One region of the Kitasatospora sp. NPDC092286 genome, then DNA from elsewhere that is predicted to be linked to it. Evidence: riboswitches for the same ligand, from Rfam matches in the RefSeq annotation. Region 1 holds a riboswitch; the other holds the start of a gene.
What was found. A riboswitch is a leader RNA that binds a small molecule or an ion and turns the genes downstream of it on or off. The one in region 1 is predicted to bind cobalamin.
Positions count from the first base shown of each region.

Region 2: another riboswitch for cobalamin. It lies ahead of ACIQIB_RS08960 (FecCD family ABC transporter permease); the one in region 1 lies ahead of metE (5-methyltetrahydropteroyltriglutamate--homocysteine S-methyltransferase).

Region 1 covers NZ_JBIVRD010000004.1:13,279-23,567, forward strand. Annotated here, with positions in the region: gene ACIQIB_RS05890 (flagellar hook-length control protein FliK) at 1-342, shown strand, start outside; gene ACIQIB_RS05895 (nuclear transport factor 2 family protein) at 415-927, opposite strand; gene ACIQIB_RS05900 (SDR family NAD(P)-dependent oxidoreductase) at 957-1,715, shown strand; gene ACIQIB_RS05905 (ABC transporter substrate-binding protein) at 1,767-2,651, shown strand; cobalamin riboswitch at 2,731-2,956, shown strand; gene metE (5-methyltetrahydropteroyltriglutamate--homocysteine S-methyltransferase) at 3,093-5,402, shown strand; gene metF (methylenetetrahydrofolate reductase [NAD(P)H]) at 5,865-6,782, opposite strand; gene folP (dihydropteroate synthase) at 6,967-7,860, shown strand; gene ACIQIB_RS05925 (adenosylcobinamide amidohydrolase) at 8,058-8,846, shown strand; gene ACIQIB_RS05930 (hypothetical protein) at 8,847-10,262, opposite strand.
Region 2 covers NZ_JBIVRD010000007.1:4,493-24,111, reverse strand. Annotated here, with positions in the region: gene ACIQIB_RS08965 (ABC transporter ATP-binding protein) at 1-224, opposite strand, end outside; gene ACIQIB_RS08960 (FecCD family ABC transporter permease) at 224-1,363, opposite strand; cobalamin riboswitch at 1,390-1,509, opposite strand; gene sodN (superoxide dismutase, Ni) at 1,622-2,017, opposite strand; gene sodX (nickel-type superoxide dismutase maturation protease) at 2,203-2,640, shown strand; gene ACIQIB_RS08945 (CGNR zinc finger domain-containing protein) at 2,653-3,237, opposite strand; gene ACIQIB_RS08940 (amino acid ABC transporter ATP-binding protein) at 3,348-4,157, opposite strand; gene ACIQIB_RS08935 (amino acid ABC transporter permease) at 4,154-5,128, opposite strand; gene ACIQIB_RS08930 (ABC transporter substrate-binding protein) at 5,165-6,103, opposite strand; gene ACIQIB_RS08925 (NADP-dependent malic enzyme) at 7,078-8,274, shown strand; gene ACIQIB_RS08920 (zinc-binding dehydrogenase) at 8,543-9,505, shown strand; gene ACIQIB_RS08915 (helix-turn-helix transcriptional regulator) at 9,596-10,648, opposite strand; gene ACIQIB_RS08910 (DUF4097 family beta strand repeat-containing protein) at 10,650-11,549, opposite strand; gene ACIQIB_RS08905 (DUF6104 family protein) at 11,758-11,937, opposite strand; gene ACIQIB_RS08900 (multifunctional oxoglutarate decarboxylase/oxoglutarate dehydrogenase thiamine pyrophosphate-binding subunit/dihydrolipoyllysine-residue succinyltransferase subunit) at 12,140-15,883, opposite strand; gene ACIQIB_RS08895 (ATP-binding protein) at 16,192-17,283, opposite strand; gene ACIQIB_RS08890 (response regulator transcription factor) at 17,417-18,154, opposite strand; gene ACIQIB_RS08885 (rhomboid-like protein) at 18,708-19,508, shown strand.

The DNA.
Region 1 (10,289 bases):
ACGACCGGCGTGACCGTCGTCGTCGACTTCGCCGCGCTCGGCGGCGGAATCGAGACCGGCTGCGCCCCCGGCGACCCGGCCAGCGGCCTGGCCGCACTGACCGGCGCCGGCTTCCCGTACGCCTTCCACCCGCGCTACCCGGGTTTCGTCTGCAAGATCAACGCTCTCCCCGCCACCTGCACCAACCCCACCGGCACCGCCTACTGGTCGTACTGGCACGCCCAGCACGGCGGCCCGTGGTCGTACAGCTCGCTGGGCGCCGGAAGCTACGACCCGGCCCCCGGGGACGTCGAGGGCTGGTCCTTCGGTGCCGGTGCCCAGCCGGGTATCACCGCGCCCTGATCCCCACCGGGCCGATCCGCCTCGGTGCTCCGGCTGGAACGGAGAAATCCGGCTGGAGCACCAGGAGGCCCGTCATGGTGCCGGCTCCACCCATTGGGCACGCCAGGCGGGCGGAGCGAACGGATCCGCGAAATACTGGGTCTCGCGGGCGACCTTTCCATCGCGGAATTCCATCACGCTGACGGTGGGTACCGGTTTTCCGTCGTAGTCGAGCACGTATTCGGTGATCCAGAGGTCCCCGCTGCCGAGAATCCGGCGGATGGTGAAGCCGAGCCTGGCCGGGTGGTGTGAGCGCAGCGCCTGCAGGTTGTGGCGGCCGTGGATGCGCTCACCCGACTGGGGATAATCAACGATGACGTCGTCGTGGTAGATCTCGTGCTCGGTGTCCTGGTCCCCTGCGGCGGACGCTGCCCAGTGCCGATCCAGCGCCGCTCGGGTCTCCTGGTGCCCCATCGTGTTCCCTCCGATCACAGCGGTGTCGGACGAGGCGCACATCCGGTGTGCCGGCCTCCTGCCGACCACCGTAACCCCGGCGGCGGTCCCGCCGCCGAGCATGGTTTCCGGACGGTCATCCCGGCGGCCCACGATGACAATGACAGACAGGGAGTGGTCCCATGACCGGGGCGACCGGCAGGGTGGCATTGGTGACAGGGGCCGGCAGCGGAATCGGTGCGGCCACCGCGCGCCTTCTGGCCGCACGAGGGATGCGCGTGGTGGTCAACTACCTGCACAGCGGCACGGCAGCCGGGAAGGTCGTGGCCGGCATCGAGGCCGCGGGCGGCCAGGCCATGGCCGTGCAGGCCGACGTGCGCGAGGCAGCGGCGGTCGAGAGCATGATCGAGCAGGTCCGGGCGGCATGGGGCGGCACCGACGTGCTCGTGCACAACGCGCTCACCCCGTATGTGGTCAAGCCGTTCCAGGACATGACGTGGGAAGAGCTGGGCGGCAAGCTCGACGACGAGCTGCGTGCGGCGTTCGCGGTCACCAAGGCCGTCCTGCCCGCCATGACCGAACAGGGCTGGGGACGCATCGTCTATCTCGGCACCGTCCTCAGCCGCCAGCCCCGGGAGGGCATGATCGCACTGGGCACGGCCAAGGCCGCACTGGCGCAGTTCGCCCGGTACCTCGCCCAGGAGCTGGGCCCGCTGGGCATCACGGTCAACGTCGTCGAGCCCGGCCCGGTGGACGGCACCCGCATGGCGGCGGATGTGCTCGACGAGGAGCACAGGCGTCGGCAGGTGGCCGCCACCCCCCTGGGCCGCCTGGCACACCCGGACGACGTCGCCCGGGCGGTCGCCTTCTACGCCGGCGAGGACAGCGCCGTCATGACCGGCACCACGGCCGCGGTCAACGGCGGGATGTCCATGTACTGACGCCCCGCCGTCCTGTGCGCACGGCGGCGGCACGATCAAGGAAAAACGTTCATGTACACGATCGATCTCGCCTACGTCGGGCGGGGCCTGCACGAGGAACTGGCCGCCTACATCGCCGACCAGCAGGGCTACTACGCCGACGAGGGCGTCCACGTCGCGCTGCACGACGGCTGCTCGTGGGACGAGGAGCGGCTGCGCCACGGCGCCACCATCGGGCTCGGCCGGGCACTGCTGTCCCGACTGGCCGACGGCACCCCCTGGGTCGCCCTCAGCGTCAACACCCACCGCCCGCTGTTCTGGTTCCTCGCCCGCCCCGGCCTGACCTCCCTGGCCGACCTGGCCGGCCGACGGCTGGCGGTGCACGCTCCCCACACCGCACCCGGGTGCTTCACCCGGATCGTGCTGCGCCGGGCCGGCCTCGACCCGGACCGCGACATCCACACCGTCGTCCGCCCGCCCGGCGACTACGGCATGGACCTGCGCAGGCTGCACGAGGGCAGGATCGACGCCGCCCTGGTCGGCAGCACCATGGCACCGGAAGCGGTAGCCGCCGAGTACGGCTGGCAGGTGCTGGCCTGGGTCGGCGACCACTTCAGGATCCCCACCGTAGGCGTGGCCGTCGACCCCACCCACCTCCACCCGGACGACCCCGCGGTCCAGGCCGTCGTACGAGCCCTGCAGGTGATCCACAACGAACCCGACACCACGGTGCGCCACATCCGGACGTTCCTCGGCCGGCACACCGCGGACGAAGCCCGAGCCCACTACGAGACGTTCATCGCACCGCATTTCACCACCGACGGCCAAGCCGACCTCGCCGTCGGCGCCACCGCGATCACCGCGGTCGCCGCCGAACTCGGCGTCCCCGCCACCGTCACCGCAGCCGATTTCTACCGCACCGCGACCGCCGACGGGACCGGGTCACAGCGTGGCTGAGGCGGCCACCTGCCCGGAATCGGTCTCATCCGGCCATCCGGCATTCGGACGGGCGGTGACGGCGGGCCCCGCGGGCCCTAGTCTGTGCGGTGCAGTCGGTTCGTCATGTCCTCCAGGCATGGCGTCGTAAGAGGGAACCCGGTGTGAATCCGGGACTGCCCCGCAGCGGTGAGTGGGAACGACCGCCGTCACATGCACTGGACCCCGATGGGGCCCGGGAAGCGACGGCCAGTAGGTGCCGGAGAAGGCCGACAGGCCCGGCGTGCCCGCGAGTCCGAAGACCTGCCACTGCCCGCGTGCACCCCGCACGCGGTGATCTCGGTGACCTCGAGGGCGGGTCGGCGGAGCGGGCGGGCACATCCTGGTGCCGCGCACCCCTGTCGTACCTTCGCCTCCTCGCGCTCTCCCGGGATCGCAGCGCGACTCGCGAAGGAGAGTTCCGTGTCAACGAGTTCCACCACCCCGCAGGCCACCGTGTACGGCTACCCGAGGCAGGGGCCGAACCGGGAGCTGAAGAAGGCGATCGAGGGCTACTGGGCCGGCCGGATCAGTGCCGAGGCCCTGTACGCCACCGCCGCGGACCTGCGGCGCGACACCTGGCGACGGCTCACCGACGCCGGTGTCACCGAGGTCCCCACCGGGGACTTCTCGCTCTACGACCATGTGCTGGACACCACGGTGGCGGTCGGCGCGATCCCCGCCCGGCACCGCGCCGCCGTCGACGCCGACCCGCTGGACGGCTACTTCGCCATGGCCCGCGGCACCCAGGAGGTGGCGCCGCTGGAGATGACCAAGTGGTTCGACACCAACTACCACTACCTTGTACCCGAGTTGGGACCGGACACGGTCTTCGCCGCCAACCCGGCCAAGCCGGTCGGCGAGCTGCGCGAGGCGATCGCCCTCGGCCACACCGCCCGCCCGGTCCTGGTCGGCCCGCTCACCTACCTGCTGCTCGCCAAGCCCGCACCCGGGGTCACCGCGGACTTCCAGCCGATCACCCTGCTGGACCGGCTGCTGCCCGTCTACGCCGAACTCCTCGCCGACCTGCGCGCCGCCGGAGCGGAGTGGGTCCAACTCGACGAGCCCGCCCTCGTCCAGGACCGCACACCGGCCGAACTCTCCGCCGCCGCCCGCGTCTACCGGGAGCTCGGCGGGCTCACCGACCGGCCCAAGCTGCTGGTCGCGACCTACTTCGACCGCGCCGGCGAGGCCCTGCCCGTTCTGGCCAAGGCCCCGATCGAGGGCGTCGGGCTCGACTTCACCGGCCCCGGCGCGGCCAACCTCGACGACCTCGCCGCCGTCGGCGGCCTGCCCGGCAAGCGCCTGGTCGCCGGCGTCGTCGACGGCCGCAACATCTGGCTCAACGACCTGGAGAAGTCGCTCTCCGTCCTCGGCACGCTCCTCGGCCTCGCCGACCGGGTGGACGTCGCCCCGTCCTGCTCGCTGCTGCACGTCCCGCTGGACGCCGCCGCCGAGCGCGACCTCGACCCGCAGGTCGCCCGCTGGCTCGCCTTCGCCCGTCAGAAGACCGGCGAGATCACCACCCTCGCCCGGGGCCTGCGCGAGGGCACCGACACCGTGGCGGCCCAACTCGCCGCCAACCGGGCCGACCTGGCCTCCCGCGCCGCCTCCGCGCTCACCCGCGACCCGGCCGTCCGGGCCCGGGTCGCCGCCACCACCGCCGAGGACGCCCGCCGCGCCCAGGCCTACCCCGAGCGCGCCGGGGCCCAGCGCGTCCGCCTCGGCCTGCCGCTGCTGCCGACCACCACCATCGGCTCCTTCCCGCAGACCACCGACCTGCGCACCGCCCGCGCCGACCTGCGCGCCGGCCGGATCGACGACGGCACCTACCAGGACCGGATGCGCGCCGAGGTCCGCGAGGTGATCGCCTATCAGGAGAAGGCCGGGATCGACGTCCTGGTCCACGGCGAGCCCGAACGCAACGACATGGTCCAGTACTTCGCCGAACAGCTCACCGGCTACCTGGCCACCCAGCACGGCTGGGTGCAGTCCTACGGCACCCGCTACGTCCGCCCGCCGGTGCTGGCCGGCGACATCTCGCGGCCCCACGCGATGACCGTCGACTGGTTCCGCTACGCCCAGGACCTGACGGACCGCCCGGTCAAGGGCATGCTCACCGGCCCGGTCACCATGCTCGCCTGGTCCTTCGTCCGCGACGACCAGCCGCTCGCCGACACCGCCCGCCAGGTCGCCCTCGCCCTGCGCGACGAGGTCACCGACCTGGAGGCGGCCGGCGCCGCCGTCGTCCAGGTCGACGAACCCGCCCTGCGCGAGACGCTGCCGCTGCGCGCGGCGGGCCGCCCCGGCTACCTGGCGTGGGCCACCGAGTCCTTCCGGCTCTCCACCTCCGGGGTGCGCGCGGACACCCAGATCCACACCCACATGTGCTACGCGGAGTTCGGCGCGATCATGACCGCGATCGACGACCTCGACGCCGACGTGATCTCCCTGGAGGCGGCCCGTTCGCACATGCAGGTCGCGCACGAGCTGGCCGAGGCCGGCTACCCGCGTGAGGTCGGCCCGGGCGTCTACGACATCCACTCGCCCCGGGTGCCGAGCACCGAGGAGGCCGCGGCCCTGCTCAGGGCCGGACTGGCGGCCATCCCCGCCGAGCGGCTCTGGGTCAACCCCGACTGCGGCCTGAAGACCCGTGGCTGGCCCGAGACCCGCGCCTCGCTCGACCACCTCGTCGAGGCCGCACGCCTGGTCCGTGCCGAGCTGAAGGGCTGACCCGAGCCGAAGCCGACCCCGGTGCCGGGGTGGGGCGGGGGCGACCGTCCCCGCACCCACCCCGTACCGGCTGTCGGCCGGTTCCCCGGATGCGACAGGAGGGGAGCGGTGGGAAGGAAGTTCGAGGCTCGTCGCATCCGTGTGGACGGGCAGGTGATGATCGCCATTCCCGAGAAGGAGTACGCGATCCTGCTGGCCGGCCGTCGGCAGGTCGGAGCACAGGGAGCCCGGATCCGGGTGCTGCAGCACGCCCTCGGCCAGGCTGGCGGCGGCCCAGCCCCACACCTCGCCTGTTGCGGGACCGCCGCTTCCGGGCGGGTCGTCGGCGTCGGACGGCGCGAGCCCTCCGGCGACAGGGGAGACGTGATCGCCTCGCCGCCCGGACCGGTGACGTGGTGGCCGGTGACGTGGCGGCCGGTGGCCCTCCGCCGGGGATCGGGCGGGGGCCACCGGCCACCGGTGTCAGTTCCGGTTGTGCAGGCCGAGATTCTGGTAGATCTCCGTCGTGACCGTGGAGAAGTTCATCGTCATGAAATGGAGCCCGGGAGTGCCCTCGGAAATCAGCCGGCGGCACATCTCGGTGGCGAAGTCGATACCGATGGAGCGGACCTGCTCGGCGTCGTCCTGCGCGTTGGTCATTCTTTCGACGAATGACGGAGGAATGATCGCGGTGCTGAGCTCGGGAATGCGCCGGAGTGACCGGATCGTGGTAATCGGCATGATTTCCGGGATGATCGGGACGGTGCACCCGGCCTTCTCCGCCCGGTCGCGGAACCGGAGATAGCCGTCCACGTCGAAGAACATCTGGGTGATCGCGTAGTCGGCCCCGGCCCGGCACTTCTCCACGAAATGCCGGATATCGCTGTCGCGGTCGTGCGAGCGGGGGTGCGTCTCGGGGAACGCCGCGACGCCGACACAGAACTCGCCGGACTCCTTGATCAGCTCGACCAGCTCCGTCGCGTACGTCACGCCCTCGGGGTGGCGCACCCAGTCGCCCAGCGGGTCGCCGGGCGGATCGCCCCGGAGGGCGAGGATGTTGCGAACGCCCTGGTCAGCGTAGTGGCCGAGGATGTTGCGCAGCTCGGCGACGCTGTGGTTCACCGCGGTCAAATGGGCGACCGGGGTCAGCGTGGTCTCCTGGGCGATCCGCCCGGTGATGCCGACGGTGCGTCCGCGCGTCGATCCACCCGCGCCGTAGGTCACGGAGACGAAGGTGGGTGACAGTGCCTCCAGCCTGCGGATCGCATTCCACAGACCGGCCTCCGCCCGCGCACTGCGGGGAGGCATGAACTCGAACGAGTAGGAGCATTCCCCGGCCGCCAGGAGCTCGCGGATCGGGACTGCCCGGTCGGTCCTCGTACTGGGGGTTCCGAGAGTCATGCGGGATATTGTCGACCGGTGCCGGGAATTCCCATGCGGGTGTCCACCTAGTGATACGCGGGCCCGCCGGGACGCCCGTTCCGGAGGGAGCTCCCGGGCTTCGGGCCGGCTGTTCGGGAGTGCGGTGCGGAATTTGTGCGAGGGTGCTGCGGACAGTGGGTTCCGGGCACGGCACAATGACCTCATGAACGCGTACGAGTACTCGCTCACCGGTGTGGAGAACTGGGGTCGCTGCGGGGTGATGGGCATCGTCAATGTCACCCCGGATTCCTTTTCCGACGGTGGTCTGTGGCTGGATCCCGGCAAGGCGGTCGCCCACGGCCTGGAACTGGCCGCCGGGGGAGCCGACGTGGTGGACGTCGGTGGTGAGTCGACCCGTCCCGGGGCGGCCAGGGTGCCCCTGGAGGAGGAACTGCGCCGCGTGCTGCCCGTCGTCCGGGAGCTGGCGGCGCGGGGAGTGACCGTCAGCGTGGACACGATGCGGGCCGCTGTGGCCGAGGCGGCGGTGGAGGCCGGCGCGCGGATCATCAACGATGTCAGCGGGGGTCGCGCGGACGCCCTGATGGTGTCCGTCGCGGCGAGGACGGGCGTTCCCTTCGTGGTGATGCACTGGCGCGGGCACTCCGCCGCGATGGACGGCCTGGCCGACTACGAGGACGTGGTCGACGAGGTGGTCGGTGAGGTGGCGCGGCAACTGGACGCCATGGTGTCGGCCGGAGTGGACCCCGCCCAGCTGATCGTCGATCCCGGGCTCGGCTTTGCGAAGGGACGGGAGGACGACTGGGCGCTGCTCGCCCGCCTGGACGCCTGGGCCCGGCTCGGCCGTCCCGTCCTGGTGGCGGCCTCGCGCAAGCGCTTCCTCGGGACGCTGCTCGCCGACCCGTCGACCGGCGAGCCCCGGCCCGCCCGGGAGCGCGATGCCGCTACGGCAGCCGTCTCGGCCCTCGCCGCCGCGAAGGGTGTCTGGGCGGTTCGGGTCCATGACGTGTCGGCGAGTGCGGACGCGGTCCGCGTCGAGGCGGCGTTGCGCCGGGCGCTCGCCGGCATGCCCGTCCGGGCCGGTGCGCCGACCCGGTGACGAGCCGCCCGGGCCCGGTGCACGCGGGCCCGGCGCCGCCGCGCACCCGGGCGGTCGGTACTCTTGTCGCCCGGTTTCCGGTCGGCCGGACGGCTCGCGCTGCCCGCCCGCGTGACGCCGCCGGCGGCTCCGGCCCAGCCAGGCCCGGCTCACTCTCACCCGAACTCACCCGAACTCACCCGAAGGCGGCCCGTTCCATGGCGTTCCCGCAGCAGAAGGCGGCCTTCACCGAACCGGTCGGCCGGACCGGCGGGGCGGTGGAGGTCGAGCGGTCCTGCCGGTTCGAGGACGGTGAGTGCCGCCACCTTCTGCTGTGGCGGGCCGGCCCAGGCTGGCGGATGCTCAGCAGCGCGGTGCTCGGGGGCGGCCTCGGCGAGCGGGAGTGGGTGGTCAACGCACAGGTCAGGCCCGGGTACGGCCGGATGGACCCGGACCGCCACCTCGCCGGGCTGGCCACCGGGCTGGGGCTGAGCGGCCCCGGCGCCGGGCTGATGACCGCCGCGCGGGTGGACGACTTCACCTGGGCCTGCGACGGCGGGGTCACCGCGGTGGTGACGACGGGGATCGGGGTGCCGGCCTGGGCGGCCGCCCCCGACCCGGCCGCGGAGGCCGGGGCCGGATTCCCGGGCACGATCAACATCCTGCTGGTGGTGCCCGCCGCGGTGTCGGACGCCGGTCTGGTCAACCTGCTGGCGACGGCGACCGAGGCGAAGGTCCAGGCGCTGGTGGAGGCCGGGTACGACTGTTCCGGGACGCCGTCCGACGCGGTGTGCGTGGCGGTCCGCCGAGCCGGTCCGGGCCAGGTGCCCGAGCCGTTCGGCGGCCCGCGCTCCCGGTGGGGCGCCCGGGCCGCCCGCGCCGTCCACGAGGCCGTCACGCTGGGCGCCGAGCGGGACCGCACAGGCCGGGCACGGGGGGCCGTGCCCGGCCATGCGCGGTTGACTCCGGAGTGCGCCAGGACCTTTGTGCTGTCCGGCGCGCGGTGATCAGCTGCCGAAGCGCAGCGAGACGGTGTCGCCGACGCTGATCACGGTGCTGCGGGCGGCGCCGGTGGCGGCGGCGCCGTCGATGCTCACCTTCCAGCTGGAAGTCCCGCTGTTGGCGGTGCCGTTGACGGCGGTGACGGTGCCGCTGCCGGAGGACGGCGTGACGGCGGTGACGCAGCCGCTCGGGGTCGCCGCCCCGGCGGCGTCGAGGACGGCGCCGAGCGTCGTGGTGGTGCCGGTCGGGGTGACGGTGACCGCGCAGACCCTGGGCGAGCCGGTGCCGTCGTCGACGACCAGGGCGAGCCGGGCGGCGGTGCCGGCGGTGAAGGAACCGGTGGTGGCCCAGGTCGGCTCCCCGGCGGTGGTCGGGGTGGGCGGGGTGGCGGTGAAGCCCGCCCCGGCGACCGCACGCAGCCCGTCGACGGAGGCGTAGGGGGAGGGGGCGGTGTCGGTGGGCAGGTACTTGAAGCCGCCACCGGGCTTGAACTGCTGGGAGATCAGGAAGTCGACCGGGGTCTTGCCGGTGCCGCTGGTGAAGTCGGCGCCCTGGGGGTTGATGCCGCAGGCGTTGAGACCGGAGACGGCCCAGCCGTTGGAGTCGGTGTTGGCGCCGAACATCGAGTTGAAGGCGCCGGAGGCGACGAGCTTGCCCTTGAGGAAGTTCTTGGCGGCGACGATCGCGGGGTCGGTGCCGGGCACGCCGCTGCTGCACAGCGAGGCCATGGCGGCGCCGGTCATGTCGATGTCACCGGCCTGGGCGAGTGCGGCCGGATCGCCGGCGGCCTTGCCGAAGTTCCAGCCCCCGTCGTTGTGCTGGTTGGCGCGGACCGCCGTGACCGAGGCGTCGAGCAGGGCCTGCGGCACCCGCTGGGCACCGCTCTGCGTCCTGGCGCCGCCGAGGGCGAGCAGGCCGAACACGGTGCCGTTGAAGTTGGCGGACGGGCCGTAGTAACCGGGCTCGGCGGTCTGCCAGTAGGCGGCGACGTCCGCGATGAGGTTGCGGCCGGGGCCGACGCGCGCGGGGTCGATCCCGGCGGCGTAGGCGTTGAGGACGCCCCGCTCGTAGTCGGTGACGACGGGCGCGGCGCTCGGCCAGGTGGTGGCGGCGAGCTGGTTGCGGTACACCAGGCGGGCGTTCCTGGTGGCGTCGCCGCCCGGGGCCACGTCCGCCGCGGCGGTGCCGGCGGCCGCCAGCGCGCTGAACGCCCACTCGTTGGAGAGGCCCCCGCCGGTGACGTAGCTGCCGTCGGCGGCCTGGAGGGACTTCAGATAGGTGACGCCGGTGCTCTTCGAGGTGGCTGTCTGGGCCGGGGTGGCGGTCGCGTGGGCGGGGACGGCGGAGAGCAGCAGGGCGCCGGCCGTTATCGGGACGGCCACCGCGGAGGAGACGCGCGAGGAGGAGAGGAGGGACGACACGGGGCGGGCTCCTTGGAGTGATGGGCG
Region 2 (19,619 bases), on a different contig from region 1:
CAGCGCAGCAGGGTCGACTTGCCGCTGCCGTTCGGTCCGACCAGGCCGACCACCTGTCCGGCGGCGGCGTCCAGGGTGATGTCGTGGACCAGCCGGGCGCCGGCGATGTCGACCGAGAGCCCGTCGACGGCGATGTCCAGGGCGGTCTCGCTGGCGGTCTCGATGGCGGTCTCCGGGGTGTCCGTGGTGTCGGTGCTCGGGTCGGCGTTCGCGCCGGTGCCCATCAGCGGCCTCCGAAGGAGTAGCCGCGGCGGCGCATCAGCAACAGGAAGCAGGGCACCCCGAGCACCGCGGTGACCACCCCGACCGGCAGCTCGGCGGGCGCCAGCAGGGTGCGCGAGACGATGTCCACCCAGACCAGCAGCAGCGCCCCGGCGAACGGCGCGACCAGCAGCACCCGGCGGTGGCCGGCGCCGACCAGCATCCGCACCAGGTGCGGCACCATCAGCCCGACGAAGCCGATCGCGCCGCTGACCGCGACGACGGTGCCGGTGACGGCCGCCGTCACCACGAACAGCTGCCGGCGCAGCCGGTCGGGGTCCACACCGAGCGAGGCCGCCGTCTCGTCGCCCATGGCGAGCGCGTCGAGGCGCCCGGCGGAGAGGGCGAGGCAGGCCAGGCCGGCCAGCACGGTGACGGCGGCGATCGGCACCGAGCCCCAGGTCGCCCCGCCCAGGCTGCCGAGCAGCCACATCATGGCGCTGCGGGCCGCCTCGCCGCGCGCGGCGCCGAACACCATCAGCGCCGTCACCGCGGAGAAGCCGTAGGACATCGCGGTGCCGGTGAGCACCAGCCGCAGCGGGGTGAGCCCGTAGGCGGTCCGGGCGGCCGCGTACACCAGCAGCATCGCCAGCAGGGCCGAGCCGAAGGCGGAGACCGAGAGCGCCCAGACCCCGAGCGAGGCGAAGGCGCCGAGCAGCAGGACGGCGTTGGCGCCGACCGCCGCGCCGGAGGAGATGCCGAGGACGAACGGGTCGGCCAGGGCGTTGCGGACCATGGCCTGCACGGCGACCCCGGTGGCCGCGAGCCCGGCGCCGACCACGGCGGCCAGTACGGTGCGCGGCAGCCGGATCTCCCAGACGATCGCGTACGCCGCCGCCTCCTCGGCCTCCAGCCGACCGCCCGTCAGCCCGGCGCCCAGCAGCCGCAGGACCCGGGACCAGCCGAGGTCGGAGGAGCCCAGGGCGACCCCGCAGACCAGCGACAGCAGCAGGGCCGCGGCCAGGCCGGCGGCCAGGGGCGCGGCGGGTATTCGACGGACCGGTGCGGTCACTGCGGTGCTCACGAGGGGGGCGCGCCTTCGCCTCGGGCCGTGGGCGGCGCGGGGCGGCGCGCCCGGGCCGTGGCGGGGCCGGGGCGCCATCCCCTCGCATTCCACGGCGAGTTGTCGGGAGGTCGGCGCCCCAGGGCGATCGGGCTCACGGGGCCGGGGCCCCGTCCACCGTTGCGGGTCAGCGCCGGATTCGGACCGGACTTCCCCCATGGGACGCCCTGGCAGCATAACAAGCGCTAAGGCCAGGCAACCCTTACAGGTGCCGCCGGGCATGTCCCGGAAACGCGCGACCGCCCCCGTCCGGTGTGGTGGTCCGGGCGGGGGCGGTCGACGGAGGCCGAGCGGCGGTCAGGCCTGCTTGGTCTCCCAGAAGATCTTGTCGACCTCGGCGATCAGGTCGAGCAGGGCCTGACCGGTGGCCGGGTCCGTCGACGCCTTGGCGGCCGAGGCGGCCTTCAGGGTGTCGTTGATCAGCTGGTGCAGCTGCGGGTACTTCTCGAAGTGCGGGGCCTTGAAGTAGTCGCTCCACAGCACCGAGATGTGGTGCTTGACGGCCTCGGCGCGCTGCTCCTTGATGATGACGGCGCGAGCGCGGAAGTGCGCGTCCTCGTTGGCCTGGTACTTCTCCTGGGTGGCCTTGACCGACTCGGCCTCGATCCGCGCCTGCGCCGGGTCGTACACGCCGCAGGGCAGGTCGCAGTGGGCGTGCGCGGTGGCACGCGGTGCAAACAGACGAGAGAACATGGGAGTCCTTCCTTAGATCGTCTTCCCGCGCCCGAGATTACCCTTCCGGTCACGGGGTTTCGCGATCGGTCGGTGGGCCTAGGGCAAAAGGCGGACCCGGAACCGGGTGAATCCGGACATCGGCGGGTGACGGTCCGTACGGCAGACTGGGACGCGGCGAGCCGGGAGGAGGAGTCGTGACGCGGATGGCGGAACCGGAGGGCGGCACCCGCGGGGGTGCCGCACCGTTCGGACTGATCGACGTGGCGGGGGACTCGATGGTGCCGACGCTGCGTGAGGGCGACCGGCTGCTGGTCCGGTACGGGGCGCGGATCAGGCCGGGCGCCGTGGTGGTGGTCCGCCACCCGTTGCAGCAGGACCTGCTCGTGGTGAAGCGGGCCGACGGCCGGCGCCCGAAGGGCTGGTGGCTGCTGTCCGACAACCGGCTGGTCGACAGCGACAGCCGCAGCTACGGCGCCGTCCCGGACGAGCTGGTGCTCGGCCGGGTGCTGCTGCGGCTGCGCCCCCGGCCGGCCTGGCTGGCCCCGGGCCGCCGGCTGGAGCGCCTGCTGCTGGGCCCGCTGGTCCGGGTGCCGGGCCTGGCCCGCCGGCTCGGCGTCTGGGTCCGGCCGGAGGATCTCTAGCCCGGAGGGCCGCTAGCCCCGCCCGGCCAGGACGGCGGCCTCCTGGCGCTTGCGGGCCCGGTACGCGGCGACGTTGGCGCGGGTGGCGCAGCGGTCGGAGCAGTACCGCCGGGAGCGGTTGGTGGAGGTGTCCAGGTAGGCGTTGCGGCAGGGCGCGGCCTGGCAGATGCCGAGCCGGTCGGCGCCCAGTTCGGTGAGGTGGACGGCCAGGCCCATGCAGGCGACCGCGCTGAAGTGGGCCGTGGCGGTGGGCGAGTTGTCGGCGAGGTGCAGGTGCCAGCGCGGGCGCCCGGCGTCGTCCAGGTAGTCGTGGCCGGAGACCAGCGGGCTGACGGGGTACTCCATCAGCAGGCTGTTCAGCAGGTCGACACCCCGGATCTCGTCCCCCTCGGCGGCGGCCTCGAAGACCCCGCGCAGCCGGGTCCGGACGGCACGCAGCCGGGGCAGGTCGGCTTCGTCGGCGAGCGCGGCGGCACGCGTGTTCTCGGAGAACAGGCCGCGGACGGCGTCGACCGAGGTCAGCGTGTCGGTGCCGCGCTCGGGCTCCTCGGTGTTCACCAGCCGGACGGCGAGGTCGGCGTACGAGGCGAGCTCCACGGTGGTCCTTCCAGAATCGGTAACGGGCTGACTGGCTCCAGCCTATTACCTGGGCGGGGCAGGCGTCGGCGCCCGGCAGGTCCGGCCTGCCGGGCGCCGACGGGAGCGTCCTAGAGCACCTTGGACAGGAACGCGCGGGTGCGCTCGTGCTGCGGGTCGGTGAGCACGTCGCGGGGGGTGCCGGACTCGACCACCACACCGCCGTCCATGAAGACCAGCGCGTCGCCGACCTCGCGGGCGAAGCCCATCTCGTGGGTGACGACGATCATCGTCATCCCCTCGTCGGCCAGACCGCGCATGACGTCCAGCACCTCGCCGACCAGCTCCGGGTCGAGCGCCGAGGTGGGCTCGTCGAAGAGCATCAGCTTGGGCTTCATGGCCAGCGCGCGGGCGATCGCGACGCGCTGCTGCTGTCCGCCGGAGAGCTGGGACGGATAGCTCTTCGCCTTGTCGGCCAGGCCGACCCGCTCCAGCAGGGCCATCGCCCGCTCCCTGGCGGACGCCTTGGCCTCCCTGCGGACCTGGACCGGCGCCTCGATGACGTTCTCCAGCGCGGTCATGTGCGGGAAGAGGTTGAAGCGCTGGAACACCATGCCGATGTCGCGCCGCTTGAGGGCGACCTCGCGGTCCTTGAGCTCGTGCAGCCGGTCGCCCTTCTGCCGGTAGCCCACCAGTTCGCCGTCCACCCAGAGGCGGCCGGCGTTGATCTTCTCCAGGTGGTTGATGCACCGCAGGAAGGTCGACTTGCCGGAGCCGGAGGGGCCGATCAGGCAGAACACCTCGCGCTGCTTGACCTCCAGGTCGATGCCCTTGAGCACCTCGACCAGGCCGTACGACTTGCGCACGCCCTCGGCCCTGACCATCGGGCCGTCGGTGCCGGCGTCGGCCGGGGTCGCGGGGGTCTTGGTCAGATCGGTCATACGTGGCCACCTCCCTCAAGGCCGGGAACCACGTCGTGCTTCCCGCTCGGCACGGGCTTGCCGGCGAACAGGCGGCGGAGCCGCTGGACCGGGGTCGGGGGGAGCGTCCGGTTGGTACCGCGGGCGTAGTGCCGCTCGATGTAGTACTGGCCGGTGGTGAGCAGCGAGGTCAGGAACAGGTACCAGACGGAGACCGCGATCAGCACCGGGATGGTCTGGAAGGTGCGCGAGAAGATGTTGTGGCCGGCCTGGTACAGCTCCTCCAGCGCGATGGCGCTCGCCAGCGAGGAGGTCTTGAGCATCGAGATGGTCTCGTTGCCGGTCGGCGGGATGATCACCCGCATGGCCTGCGGCAGGACGATCCGGCGCAGCGCGGCCGCGCGGCTCATGCCGAGCGCGTGGGCGGCCTCGGTCTGGCCCTCGTCCACCGACTGGAGGCCGCCGCGGACGATCTCCGCCATGTAGGCGGCCTCGTTGAGGCCGAGACCGAGCAGCGCCGCGGTGAAGACCGGGATCAGCGAGTTGGTCGACTCGGACCAGAACGCCGGCCCGAACGGGATGCCGAGCGACAGCTTGGGCCAGATCGCGGCGAGGAAGTTCCAGAAGACCAGCTGGACCAGTACGGGGGTGCCGCGGAAGATCCAGATGTAGAGCCAGGCGGTGCCGGAGAGCAGCGGGTTGGGCGAGAGCCGCATCACCGCGAGGACGACGCCGCCGATCACGCCCATCACCATGGCCAGCGCGGTCAGTTCGAGCGTGACGCCGACGCCGTGCAGGATCTGGTCGTTGAAGAGGGTGTCGCCCACGACGTCCCACTGGAAGGCGGGGTTGTTGATCAGGGCGTTGAGCAGCATCGCCAGGAGGACGACGATGACGACTGCTCCGGCCCAGCGTCCGGGGTGGCGGACCGGGACGGCCTTGATGGTCTCGGACCGTCCCGGTGTCACCTGCCCCTGGTCGGAAGTTTTCACGATGAGGTCGCCTCAGGGGGTGTGGTTCGGCGGAGGTCAGCTCTTGGCGGCGTTGATCTCGGACGTGCCGAGCGCGCCCGCCTCGACGCCCCACTTCTGCAGGATCTGCTTGTAGGTGCCGTCGGCGATCAGCGACTGGACGGCGCCCTGGACGGCCTTGGTCAGCCCGGAACCCTTCTCCAGGACGATGCCGTAGGGCGCGCTGTCGTAGGTGTCGCCGAGCTTCTCCAGCTGGCCGTTGGTCTGCTTGAGCGCGTAGTCGATCACCGGGGAGTCGGCCATCATGACCTGGTCGCGGCCGGCCACCAGGGCCTGGGTGACATCGGTCTGGAGCGAGAACTTGTCGCCGTCGCCGGGGATGGCGGGCTTGCCGTCCTTGGCGCAGTCGGGGTTGCGCGTGTCACGGACCTCGTCGGCCTGGGTGGTGCCGGTCTGGACGGCGACCTTCTTGCCGCAGAGGTCCTTGGGGTCGATCTTGTCCGGGTTGCCCTTCTTCACGGCGATCGCGCTGCCCGCGGTGAAGTAGGTGACCATGTCGACGGTCTGCTCGCGCTCCTTGGTGTCGGTGAAGGAGCTCATGCCGAGCTGGTACTTCTTGGCCGCGATACCCGGGATGATCGAGGTGAAGTCGGCGTTCTGCACGTCGGCGGTCAGGCCGAGCCGCTTGGCGACCGCGTTCGCCAGGTCGACGTCCATGCCGACGATGTTGCCCTTGTCGTCCTTGAACTCGTTGGGCGCGTAGGAGGCGTCGGCCGCGACGACCAGCTTGCCGGAGGACTTGACGTCGGCCGGCACGAGGGCGGCCAGCGCCGGGTCGGCGGTGACGGCGGCGACGCTGGCGCTCGGGTTGGCCGCGCCCGAACCGCCGGAGGCGGAGGAGGACTTGCTGCTGCCGCAGCCGGTCAGGACGAGCGAGACGGACGCGACTACCGCGCCGGCCGCGAGGAGGCGGGTGCGCTGGGTACGGGCGGTCATGGGGGATCTCCTCCTGAGGGAGAGGTCGGGCGGAGCGCGCCGCGGGGGCGCGGCGCACCGGGGCAGCAGGCCGTTCGGCGCTGTACCGGGTGTATTTCGCTGTGCGTCGTCGTACGGGCAGTGCCGGTCGTGCATGGCCTGGGCGGGGGTTCGCGCAGGGTGGTGCAGGGGACTGCTTCCGCCACCCTCCGCCGAGGTGGACGTTGACCGAACCGCCTCGACCAGTGGCCGGCTCGATCCGAGATGGGGGGAATCCTGCCATCTGACGACGGCCGGGTGGCCCTCATTCAGATCAAAATCGGATAACGAGGGTGCACCTTGTCCGCTATTCGGACGAATACCGTGTCCCTGTCACCCTCCGTATAGGTATGCGGTTTTCGCCGTGCCGTGCCGTGCCGGGAGGGGCGGGGTGCTGCCGGAGCGCCGCGCAGGCGTACGCAGGCGTACGCGGGCGGAACGGGCGGTCCCGCCCTCCCGGCCTGCCGGGCCGGGTACCGGGTGTGTCAGAATTCGGTACCGGGCGACCCCCGATGCTCGAACCCAGACCGCCGAGTCGCGACAGGCTCGGGGTGCGCAGGAACGGAAGTCTCCGACGTCGACTCCGTATCCGAGGCACCGGCTCACCTCCGTGTCTGTGTTCACTCCCGCGGGTGTGGGTACTCGTTCGCCATTGCCGTCGCCGGGGCCCGGTGCCTCCGACGCCGGACGCCGTCAAGGTGGCTGTCGGCGAATGAAATGCACGTGACGAGGACGAAAAGGCATAGGTGCGATGCCGTCGTCCGGCCTACGCTCGGCCCGGAAGCACAGTGCCGACAAATTAAGACAGAACACCCTCATCCGAGGGCGCCGCCCCGACGGCAGCGCCCCGACCCCCGCTCCCGGGTCCGCTTCGGCGTACCCGGTTTCCGGTTTCCGGCGGGGTCGTCCGCCCGTCGGCCACGCGTCCTCGCTGAACCAATGACGAAGAGGTCATCGTGGCAGCGGAGATCATCCACAGCAGCACCCAGGACACCGACGATCCGGTCGACGCCGTTTTCGCGCTCCACCGCGGCGGCAAGATGGAGATCCGGGCGACCGTCCCGGTGCGCGACGCGGACGACCTGTCCCTCGCCTACACCCCCGGTGTCGCACGGGTCTGCACGGCCATCGCCGAACAGCCCGAGCTCGTGAACGACTACACCTGGAAGTCCAACACGGTGGCCGTCGTCACCGACGGCACCGCCGTGCTCGGCCTCGGCGACATCGGCCCGGAGGCCTCGCTCCCCGTGATGGAGGGCAAGGCCATCCTGTTCAAGCAGTTCGGCGGGGTGGACGCCGTCCCGATCGCGCTCGCCTGCACCGACGTGGACGAGATCATCGAGACCGTCGTCCGGCTGGCGCCCTCCTTCGGCGGCGTCAACCTGGAGGACATCTCCGCCCCCCGCTGCTTCGAGATCGAGCGCCGGCTCCAGGAGGCCGTGGACATCCCGGTCTTCCACGACGACCAGCACGGCACCGCGATCGTCACCACCGCCGCGCTGTGGAACGCGGCCAAGATCACCGGCCGGGAGATCGGCTCCCTGCGCGCCGTCATCTCCGGCGCCGGCGCGGCCGGCATCGCCATCGCCAAGATGCTGCTGGCCGCCGGCATCGGCGATGTCGCGGTCTGCGACCGGCGCGGCGTGGTGTACGACGGCCGGGGCGACCTCACCGACGTCAAGGCCGAGATCGCCGCGCAGACCAACCGGGCCGGCCTCAAGGGCTCGCTGGCCGACGCGATGGCCGGCGCCGACGTCTTCATCGGTGTCTCCGGCGGCACCGTGCCGGAGGAGGTCGTCGCCACCATGGCCGAGGGCGCGTTCATCTTCGCGATGGCCAACCCCACCCCGGAGATCCACCCCGAGGTCGCGCACCGCTACGCGGCGGTCGTCGCCACCGGGCGCAGCGACTTCCCGAACCAGATCAACAACGTGCTGGCCTTCCCCGGCATCTTCGCGGGCGCCCTCCAGGTCCGGGCCGCCCGGATCACCGAGGGCATGAAGCTGGCCGCCGCCAAGGCGCTGGCCGGGGTGGTCGCCGACGAGCTGACCCCGCAGAAGGTGATCCCCTCGCCGTTCGACGAGCGGGTCGCCCCGGCCGTCACCAGGGCCGTCGCCGAGGCCGCCCGCGCCGAGGGCGTCGCCCGCCGCTGACCCGGCGTCAACGGCTCCCCGGGGCGCCCTTCGGCTCCCCGGGGAGCCGAAGGGCGCCCCGCTGCCGAAAGCGACGAGCGACAAGCGAGGCACGAGCGCCGGAGTGAGGAGTGTCGGCGGCGGGTCCGAGCGCCCGGAGGCGACCCGGGGGAAAAGAGGGACACGAGCGCCGGAGTGAGGAGTGTCGGCGGCGGGTCCGAGCGCCCGGAGGCGACCCGGGGGGGGAGAGGGCTACCGGGCCCCGCCCGTCGCGGCTATCGTCCGGACCATGTTTGCCGCCTACGCCGCACGAATCGACGCCGACGACCCGCTGAGCGGACTGGAGTCGGGTGAACTCCCGGAGCCGCAGGCCCGCCCCGGCTGGAGCCTGGTCACCGTCCGGGCCGCCAGCCTCAACCATCACGACCTCTGGTCGCTGCGCGGGGTCGGGCTGCCCGCCGAGCGGCTGCCGATGATCCTCGGCTGCGACGCCGCCGGTGTCGACGAGCACGGCAACGAGGTGGTCGTCCACTCGGTGATCGGCCAGACCGGCCACGGCGTGGGCCCGGACGAGCCGCGGTCCATCCTCACCGAGCGCTACCAGGGCACCTTCGCCCAGCAGGTGCTCGTCCCCACCTGGAACCTGCTGCCCAAGCCCGCCGAACTCAGCTTCGAGCAGGCCGCCTGCCTGCCCACCGCCTGGCTGACGGCCTATCGGATGCTGTTCACCAACGCCGGGGTCAAGCCGGGCGACACCGTCCTGGTGCAGGGCGCCGGCGGCGGCGTGGCGACCGCGCTGATCGTCCTCGGCAAGGCGGCCGGACTGCGGGTCTGGGTCACCGGCCGGGACGAGACCAGGCGCGACCGGGCGCTGGGACTCGGCGCGGACGCCGCCTTCGCGAGCGGCGCCCGGCTGCCCGAGCGGGTGGACGCGGTGATGGAGACGGTCGGCGCCGCCACCTGGGCGCACTCGGTGAAGTCGCTGCGCCCGGGCGGCACCGTGGTCATCTCCGGGGCCACCTCGGGAGCCAACCCGACCGCCACCGAGCTCAACCGGATCTTCTTCCTGGAGCTCAGGGTGGTCGGCTCGACCATGGGCAGCAAGGAGGAGCTGGCCGGGCTGCTCTCGCTCTGCACCACCGCCGGTGTCCGGCCGGTGATCGACTCGGTGCTGCCGCTCACCGAGGCGCGGGACGGCTTCGCCCGGCTCGCCAAGGGCGACGTCTTCGGGAAGATCGTCCTCACGCCCTGACGGCCCGGCCCGACGCGACCCACGCGGCGGGCCCGGCACCTCCCCCGAGGAGTGCCGGGCCCGCCGCATCGGCCGTCGGCCGGTGGCGGGTCAGCCCAGCAGCCGCCGCAGCCGCTCGCCCGCCGCACCCAGCACCGAGCGGGCCTCGGCCAGCCGGTCGGCGCTCACCCCGCCGTCCCGGGCCGCGTCGCGCACCTGGTCGCGGAAGCGGTCGAGCAGCCGCTCCAGCTCCCGGGCCGGGTCACCGGCCGGGTCGGTCGCCGTCCACGCCGGCAGGTCGGCCGGTACGGCGGCGGGCCCGCCGGTGCCGTCCTTGTCGAGGTCGATCCGGGTGACGGTGACCTGCTCGGCGGCCTGCTCGCTCCGCTCCTCCGCCGAGTGGCCCCAGCGGGCCGCGTCGGCGAGCCCGGCCAGACCCCTGGTCAGCTCGGACAGCCCCTCGGCCAGCCCGGTCGGCCAGTCGCCGCGGGCCGCGTGGTCACGGACCTGCTGCTCGACCCGGCGCTTGATCCGCAGCGCCTCCTGCTGCGCCGCCGTCCGCGCCGCCCGGGACTGCTCGCGCAGCCGGCGGGCCTCCTCCTCGGCGGCCTTCGCCTTGGCCTTGGCCGCCTTCTCCTGCTCCTTGGCGCGCTTGGCCTGTTCCCGCGCCTGCTTCTTGAACTGGGTGAACTCCTCCTTGGCGCGCTGCCAGGCGTCCTTGTCCCCCCACGGTCCGGCCCACGGGTCCCCGCCCCCGGCCTGCTCCGGCGCCTCCTGCTGCGCCTTCTTCGCCGCGCTCCACAGCTCCTCGCGCAGGTCCTTGGCGCTGTCCCGGACGTCCTCGCGGATCGCCCCGGCGAGCTGGGCCACCGAGTCGCGGATCTCCAGCTCCAGCTCGTCCAGCTCGCCCTGGCGGGCCGCCAGCTCGGTGCGGCCCGCGTCGGTGAGCCGGTAGACCTTGCGACCGCCCTCGGTGCTGTGCGCGACCAGGCCCTCCTGCTCCAGCTTGGCGAGCCGCGGGTAGACGGTGCCGGCCGAGGGCGCGTACAGGCCCTGGAACCGTTCCTCCAGCAGGCGGATCACCTCGTAGCCGTGCCGGGGGGACTCGTCGAGCAGCTTCAGCAGGTAGAGCCGGAGCCGGCCGTGGCCGAAGACGGGGCTCATGTCATGCCTCCTTGGTGAGGTCGGGGCCGGCCGGGAGCTCCTTGACGACCACCGGGCCGTCCTCCTCGGTGTCGGGGCGGCGCAGCACGGTGACGGAGCCCGAGACGGTGGTCACCGCGAGGCTGCCCTTGCCGTCGCCGAGCTGGCCGGAGAGTCGCTTGGCGCCCCAGGTGCCGCCGACCTTGAGCTGCTCGAAGGTGCTGGAGATGTCGCCGCTGTTGGTGCCGGCCTCGACCTTGGTGTCGGCCAGCGAGGGCAGCCGGACGCCGACCGGGCCGCTGACCGTGGTGACCTTGATGTCGGTCGGGGTGGCCGCGTCGAGGTCCAGGGTGACCGCGCCGGTGACGGCGTTGGCCTGCACCCTGTCGGCGGTGCCGGCGACCACGGTGAGCTTGCCGGAGACGGTGTTCAGCCGGAGCTGTCCGGCCACCGACTGGGCGTCCACGTCGCCGGTGACGGTGTTGATGTCGGTCCGGCCGGCCAGGCCGACCAGGGTGGTGTCGCCGTTGGCGCTCTGCACCGAGACGTGCCCGGCGATGCCCGAGACGGTGGTGTCCGCCGAGACGGCGCCCACCTTGACCTCGGCGGCGGCCGGCACGGTCAGGGTGATCCCGGCCACCCGCTTGCGCTTGAACGAGGCGAAGAACCCCTTGACCGAGTCGACCGACTTGAGCACCTCACCGAACTCGCTCCAGCCGCTGATGTCCTTGTAGGTGACCGTCAGGACGCCGTCCACCAGGGTGACGTGCAGCGGTTCGCCCTTGAGCTCGGTGACCTCCAGGCGGGCCGGCCCCTCGGCCGCCACCACGTTCACCGTGCCGTCGATGATCCGCACGTGCAGCGCGCGGACCGCTTCGTCGATGGTGATCCTGTCGGGTCCCTCGACCGTCCACTGGCTCATCTCTGCCGCCTCCCGTTGCGACTCACGATGTATCGCGTTCTCTTTTAAAGACGATATATCGCGTGACGGTGAAGTCAAGCGCCCCGATCCCGGAGCCGGACCCGGATCCGCCCCCTAGGGGTGAAGGGCGAGGGGCGCAGCGCGAAGGGCCCGGGAGACGGTGGTCTCCCGGGCCCTTCAGGCCCCTCGGTGGGGCGGTGTCAGCGGTCTACTCGTCGTCCTCGTCGTCGAGCCGGGCCAGCCAGGTGGCCAGCCGCTCGACCGGGATCTCGAAGTCGGGGTTGAGGTCGACGAACTCGCGCAGGCGCTCGGCCAGCCACTCGAAGGTGACCTCCTCGTCGCCGCGCCGGCTCGCCAGCTCCTCGATGCCGCGGTCGGTGAAGTACACGGTTCGCTCCGGTCAGACGGGAATTCGACCTGGTCAGGATAGACCCGGTTGGCCGTTGGCCCGCCAGGTGCCGAGGGTCACCCCGGCGGCCCCGGTGGTGGGGCCGGCGGCCTCCACGGCCGCGACCGCGGCGGCACCGCGAAACGGCCCGGGCCCCCGCGCGGTGTGCGCGGGGGCCCGGGCCGTTCGGTCCGACCGGGGGTCAGAGCGAGAAGATCTCCTCCAGGAGACCCAGCTGCTCGGCGGCGTGGCGCTTGGCCGAGCCGACCGCGGGGGCCGAGGAGGCCGTGCGGGCGACGCGGCGCAGGCGCGAGTCGCCGGCGCTGCGGCCGATGACGACCTCCAGGTGGTCGACCAGGTTCATCGCGATGAACGGCCAGGCACCCTGGTTCGCCGGCTCCTCCTGCGCCCAGATGAACTGGACGTCGTCGCCGTAGCGGCTCAGCTCCTCCTGGAGCTCGGCCACCGGCAGCGGGTAGAGGCGCTCGACCCGGACGATCGCGGTGTCGGTGATCCCGCGCTCGGCACGGGCCGCCTCGACGTCGTAGTAGAACTTGCCCGCGGTGATGACCACCTTGCGGACCTGCGACGGGTCGACGGTGGTGTCACCGATGACCGGGCGGAACGAGCCGGAGAGGAACTCCTCCGTGGCACTCGCCGCGGCCTTCAGACGCAGCATCGACTTCGGGGTGAAGACGACCAGCGGCTTGTGGTGCGGGTTGTGCGCCTGCCAGCGCAGCAGGTGGAAGTAGTTCGACGGCAGGGTCGGCATGGCGACCGTCATGTTGTTCTGCGCGCACAGCTGCAGGAAGCGCTCCGGGCGGGCGGACGAGTGGTCCGGGCCCTGGCCCTCGTAGCCGTGCGGCAGCAGCAGGGTGACGCCGGAGTGCTGGCCCCACTTCTGCTCGGCGGAGGCGATGTACTCGTCCACCACGGTCTGCGCGCCGTTGACGAAGTCGCCGAACTGCGCCTCCCACATGACCAGCGCGTTCGGGCGGGTCAGCGAGTAGCCGTACTCGAAGCCCATCGCCGCGTACTCGGACAGCAGGCTGTCGTACACGGTGTAGCGGGCCTGGTCCTCGGTCAGGTACAGCAGCGGGGTGTAGTCCTCGCCGCTGACCCGGTCGATCAGCACCGCGTGGCGCTGGCCGAAGGTGCCGCGGCGGCTGTCCTGGCCGGCCAGGCGGACCGGGTGGCCCTCCATCAGCAGCGAGCCGATGGCGAGGGTCTCGCCCATCGCCCAGTCGATGGTGTTGTCCTCGACCGAGCCAGCGCGGCGCTGCAGCTGCGGCAGCAGTCGCGGGTGGACGGTCAGCCAGTCCGGCAGGTTGACCTGCGAGGCGGCGATCCGCTTGACCATCTCCTGGGAGATGCCGGTCTGGATGCTGACCGGGAAGTCGGCCTGCGGCGTGCCGACGGCGGCCGGGGCCGGCGTCTGGGCGGCGTCGCGGACCTCGGCGAAGACCTTCTCCAGCTGGCCCTGGAAGTCCTGGAGCGCCTGCTCCGCCTCTTCCATGGTGATGTCGCCGCGACCGATCAGGCCCTCGGTGTACAGCTTGCGCACCGAGCGCTTCTTGTCGATCAGGTCGTACATCAGCGGCTGGGTGAACGACGGGTTGTCGGCCTCGTTGTGACCGCGGCGGCGGTAGCAGATGAGGTCGATCACGACGTCCTTGTGGAACGCCTGACGGAACTCGAAGGCGAGCCGCGCGACGCGGACCACGGCCTCCGGGTCGTCGCCGTTCACGTGGAAGATCGGGGCCTCGATCATCCGGGCCACGTCGGTGCAGTACATCGAGGAGCGCGAGGAGGCCGGGGCGGCGGTGAAGCCGACCTGGTTGTTCACCACGATGTGCACGGTGCCGCCGGTGCGGTAGCCGCGCAGCTGCGACATGTTCAGGGTCTCCGCGACGACGCCCTGGCCGGCGAAGGCCGCGTCGCCGTGGATCTGGATCGGCAGCACCGGGAAGGTGGTGCCGCCCTGGTCCAGGATGTCCTGCTTGGCGCGGGCGATGCCCTCGACGACCGGGTCCACGGCCTCCAGGTGGGAGGGGTTCGCGGCGAGCGAGACCTTGATGGTCTCGCCGTCCAGGCCGGTGAAGGTGCCCTCGGAGCCGAGGTGGTACTTCACGTCGCCGGAGCCGTGCATCGACTTCGGGTCGAGGTTGCCCTCGAACTCGCCGAAGATCTTGCCGTACGGCTTGCCGACGATGTTGGCCAGCACGTTCAGACGGCCGCGGTGGGCCATGCCGATCACGGTCTCGTCGAGGCGGTGCTCGGCGGCCGCGTCGATCGTGGCGTCCAGCAGCGGGATGAGCGACTCGCCGCCCTCCAGCGAGAAGCGCTTCTGCCCGACGTACTTGGTCTGCAGGAAGGTCTCGAAGGCCTCGGCCGAGTTCAGCCGGCGCAGGATGCGCAGCTGCTCCTCGCGCTCCGGCTTGGTGTACGGCTTCTCCAGGCGCTCCTGCAGCCACTTGCGCTGCGCCGGGTCCTGGATGTGCATGTACTCGATACCGACGGTGCGGCAGTACGTGTTGCGCAGCAGGCCGAGGATGTCGCGGAGCTTCATCATCCGCTGGCCGCCGAAGCCGCCGACCGCGAACTCGCGCTCCAGGTCCCACAGGGTGAGGCCGTGGGTGGTGACGTCCAGGTCGGGGTGCTTGCGCTGCTTGTACTCCAGCGGGTCGGTGTCGGCCATCAGGTGGCCGCGGACCCGGTAGGAGTGGATCAGCTCCATGACGCGCGCGGTCTTGTTGACCTCGTCGTCGTGGGTGGTGGCGACGTCGGTGGCCCAGCGGACCGGCTCGTACGGGATCCGCAGCGACTCGAAGATCTCGTCGTAGAAGCCGTTCTCGCCGAGCAGCAGCCGGTGGATCTCGCGCAGGAACTCGCCGGACGCCGCGCCCTGGATGACGCGGTGGTCGTAGGTCGAGGTCAGCGTCATGATCTTGGAGACGCCGAGGCGGGACAGGGTCTCCGGGGCGGAGCCCTGGAACTCGGCCGGGTACTCCATGGCGCCGACGCCGACGATGGTGCCCTGGTTCTGCATCAGGCGCGGCACGGAGTGCACGGTGCCGATGCCGCCGGGGTTGGTCAGCGAGACCGTGACGCCGGTGAAGTCGTCCATGGTCAGCTTGTTGGCGCGGGCCCGGCGGACGATGTCCTCGTAGGCCTGCCAGAAGCCGAAGAAGTCGAGGGTCTCGGCCTTCTTGATGGCCGCGACGACGAGCTGGCGGTCGCCGTTGGGCTTGACCAGGTCGATGGCCAGGCCCAGGTTCACGTGCTCGGGCTTGACCAGGAAGGCCTTGCCGTTCTCCACCTTGTAGCTGTGGTTCATGCCCGGCGAGGCCTTGACGGCCTGGACCAGGGCGTAACCGATCAGGTGGGTGAAGGAGACCTTGCCGCCGCGGGCGCGCTGCAGGTGGTTGTTGATGACAATGCGGTTGTCGATCAGCAGCTTGGCGGGCACCGCGCGGACGGACGTCGCGGTCGGCACCTCCAGCGAGGCGTCCATGTTGGTGGCGACGGCCTTGGCCGGGCCGCGCAGCTGGACTAGCTCGGGGCCCGCCGTGGCGGCCGGCGCGGCCGGAGCCGGGGCGGCGACCTTGGGGGCCGGCGGCGCGGCGGGGGCTGCGGCGAGCGGCGCGGGAGCCGGAGCCGGGGCCGCCGGGGCGGTCGCGGGTGCGGCCGGCGCGGCGGGAGCGGCAGCGGCGGGCGCGGGGGCGGCAACGGGAGTCGGCGTGGTGCCGACCGGGGTCGCGGCCTGGGTCACTGGGGTCACCTCGGTACCGGGCTTGTAGTCGGCGAAAAAGTCCCACCAGGCTCGGTCGACCGAGTTCGGGTCCTGGAGGTACTGCTGGTAGATCTCATCGACGAGCCACTCATTGGGGCCGAAGCCAGTGGAACTTGCCGAGCTATTGGGGGTTTCAGGGGACTGTGGCGACACGGCGGCAACCGCCCTCTTCCGCTTCCTTTTGGGATGTTTGGACAGCGGGGATTAAGGCTACGCCCCTGACCAGTGATCGCGCAGTCCCCGGGGCTCAGGCGTCGCCCAGATCACAGTGCTGACCTGCAGTTTGGCTGAAAATGTGCGTTAGAAAGCCGCATCGGAGGGGAAGCGATCACGGTCGATCAGTGCACATATCTGGACGAAACCGGACAAAGCATCCCGGAAGCACCGAATGATCTTCGTGTATGTCTGTGTCCGTCCTGTGACATGACGGCGAAGTCCGTCCGACGCGAATGCGACGAGGCTCACCGCGGACCGGGCAGCCGGACCTCGATCCGGCAGCCGCGGGCGGCCTCGGCCACCTCGATCCGGCCGCCGTGCAGATCCACCGCCCAGCGGGCGATGGCCAGCCCCAGACCGGTGCCGCCGTCGGCGCCGGGCCCCTGGGCGGTGGCGGTGCCGCTGCGGCTGAACCGCTCGAACACCCGGGTCCGGTCGGCCGGCGGGATGCCCGGGCCCTCGTCCTCGACCTCCAGCAGCAGGGCGCCCGGCTCGGCGCCGGGCCGGGCCCGGACCGTCACGGTGCCGCCGGGCGGGGAGTGCTTGCAGGCGTTGTCGACCAGGTTGGCGACCACCTGGTGGAGCCGCTCCGGGTCGGCGACGCCGGTCAGGCCTGCCGGGCTGACCTCCAGCGCGAGCCGGACGTCCCCGCGCCGGGAGAACGCCCCGCCCGCTGTCGCGCCGTCCACGGTGACCCCGCGCAGTACGCCGTCCAGGAACTCGCGCACCTCGAAGGAACGCGCGTCCAGGTCGACCACCCCGTCGTCGATCTTGGAGAGGTCGAGCAGATGGGTGACCAGCCGGCCGAGCCGCTCGGTCTGCTCCAGCGCGGCACCCAGGGTCGCCGGGTTCGGCTGGACGACGCCGTCGACGACGTTCTCCAGCACGGCGCGCAGCGCGGCGATGGGCGTGCGCAGCTCGTGCGAGACGTTGGCGACCAGTTCGCGGCGGTGGCGGTCGGCGGCCTCCAGGTCGGCCGCCATCAGGTTGAAGGCGGCCGCCAGCTCGCCGATCTCGTCGCGCGAGTTCACCTCGACCCGGCGGCTGTAGTCGCCGGAGGCCATCGCGCGGGCGGCGGCCGTCATGTCGCGCAGCGGGGCGGTCAGCCCGTGCGCGAGGAACTGCATGAAGAGCAGCGAGGCGATCATGGAGAAGACCATGATGATCCGGATCTGGGTCTCGGACCGGATGGCCACCACCACCATGCCGGTGGCGAGGAAGACCGAGACGATCACCAGCAGGGCGAGTTTGCCCTTGATGGAGCGGACCGGGTCGAGCGGCCGGATGTCGGCCCAGACCCGGCGGGCGGCGCGGGCGGCCAGGGTGGGCTGCCGCATGCCGGCGGTGTCCCCGTCGCGTTGCTGTGGAAAGGTCATTGGTCCCCTGTGCTTCCCCCGTGGGTGCTCCCCCCGCGCGGTTCGCGCGGCGGTCCGGGATGCGGGCCCCCCGGAGGCCCGGTGCCCGGTGACCCTAGGGGTGCGGGGCCTCCAGGGCGTATCCGACGCCGTGGACGGTGCGGATCCAGCTGGCGCCGATCTTCCGGCGCAGCGCCTTGACGTGGCTGTCGACGGTGCGGGTGCCGGAGGCGTCCGTCCAGTCCCAGACCTCGGCCAGCAGCTGCTCGCGGGTGAGCACCGCGCGCGGCTGGGCGGCCAGGCAGGCGAGCAGGTCGAACTCGGTCGGCGTCAGGTGGACGTCGCCCGAGGCCAGCCGGACCCGGCGCTGCACATGGTCGATCTCCAGCTCGCCGAAGCGCAGGCTGCCGAGCGCCGGCGTCCTGGCCGCCTGCTGGGCGCGCTCGACGCGACGCAGCAGCACGTTGACCCGGGCCGCCAGCTCGCGCATGGAGAACGGCTTGGTCATGTAGTCGTCCGCGCCGACGCCGAGGCCGACCAGCAGGTCCGTCTCGTCGTCCCGCGCGGTCAGCATCAGCACCGGGACCGGGCGCTGGGCCTGGATCCGGCGGCACACCTCCAGGCCGTCGAAGCCGGGCAGCATGATGTCGAGCACCACCAGGTCCGGCTGCCAGGTGTGGAAGCCGTCGACGGCGCCCGGGCCGTCGTGGGCGACTGCGACCTTGAAGCCCTCCGCGCCCAGGCGGGCCGCGATCGACTCGGCGATCGTCGGTTCGTCCTCCACCACCAGCACTCTGCGCTGGCTGCTCACCGTGCCGCCGCTGTTGGTGTTGTCCTGCTGAATTTCTGTCACGGTCACGCCACCGCCCCCAGGGCTGCGGGCCGGCCACCGATGGGGATGGCGGGGCTCCGCTCGTAGTCTTGTTCCGTCGTGGACTGTGCCGGGTCCGCCGTCCCGTCGCGCGCGGGGACCGGAGGGCGGGTGTCGACCGCCCACCTGTCCCGCACACTTCGCAGCGTACGGACAGCGGGTGCCTCCCGGCAGGTGGACCGGACGTTTCCGGCCCGTGGGCCGGCCGTCGGGGCCGTCCGCGGACCCACTCGCAAGTGGGCACGGGCCGATACCTTACCCGGCGATTTTTCACTCCGTAACGGTACGTATGCACCCGGGTTGACGTTGAGACGCCGGTCAGGACCCGTGCCGGCGCGTGAACGGAGAGAAGGTCTGGACCAATCCCGGGTGACGGGCGACCCCGGGCCCGGTGATCCTCACGGGGTTTTCCCAGCGGGCTCCCAGAACCTCGACGTACCGTGGTCACGAGATTGCCGAGGGTGGGATTTCCGGCGCGCGCCGGTACGTTGGCACCGGGTGTGAACCGGTGTCTGCGGATCTGAGCGGAGGCGGCATGGCGGAGTGGCGGCAGGGTGCGGTACCGGCCCGCTCCCGCCCGGCGCCGCCCGCCGGGCCGCCGTACGGCCTGCTGCGGCACGGCCTGCGGGCCGGGGTGGCCGAGTGGGTGCTGGCCCGGGTGCCGACGCCGCGGCGCAACCCTTTCGCGCTCGGCTACCTGGCCGCGGTCGGGGCCACCACCACCTTCGCCAGGCTCGCCGATCCGGAGCTGGTGCTGCGCCTCCAGGAGGCGTCCAGTTCGGACGGGCACAACCTGTTGCACCACCCCGTGCGCGCGCTGCTCTTCAGTGGCTTCTGGGTGGCGGGGCCGATCTGGATGCCCTACCTGTGGGCGTTCGCCTTCACCGTCGCGCCGCTGGAGCGCCGGGTCGGGGCGGCCCGGGCGGCGGCGGTGTTCGCGATCGGGCACATCACCGCCACGGTGCTCTCCCAGGCGGTGGTGATCACCGCCGTGGCGACCGGCCGGATGGAGTCCGAGGCGATGGACTACCTGGACATCGGCGTCAGCTACGGCGTGCTGGCCAGCCTCGGCGCGCTGGCCGGGCTGCTGCCGCCGCGCGGGCGGCTGCTGGCGCTGGGCGGCGTCGGAGCGATGATCGCCGACCAGATCCTCACCGACCGGGACCTGGTCACCGGGATCGGCCACCCGGTCGCGGTGCTCGCCGGGGTGGTGCTCTGGCGCTGGCTCCGGCGGGACGGGGGCGGCAGGCTGCGGCCGCGCCGGCTGCGTACGCCGGCCGCCTCCGCGGCCTCCGCCTCCGGGCCCGGCGGGGCCGCGGTGCTGGACCGCGGGTAGCCCCGCGCGGGGCCTGGGCCAGGCGTTTTTGACAGCCCGGGCCGCAGCCTTCCCTGTTCGCTCACGGCGAACAAGGCCTCGGGAACATCCGGTGCCCGCGAAACCTTAGTC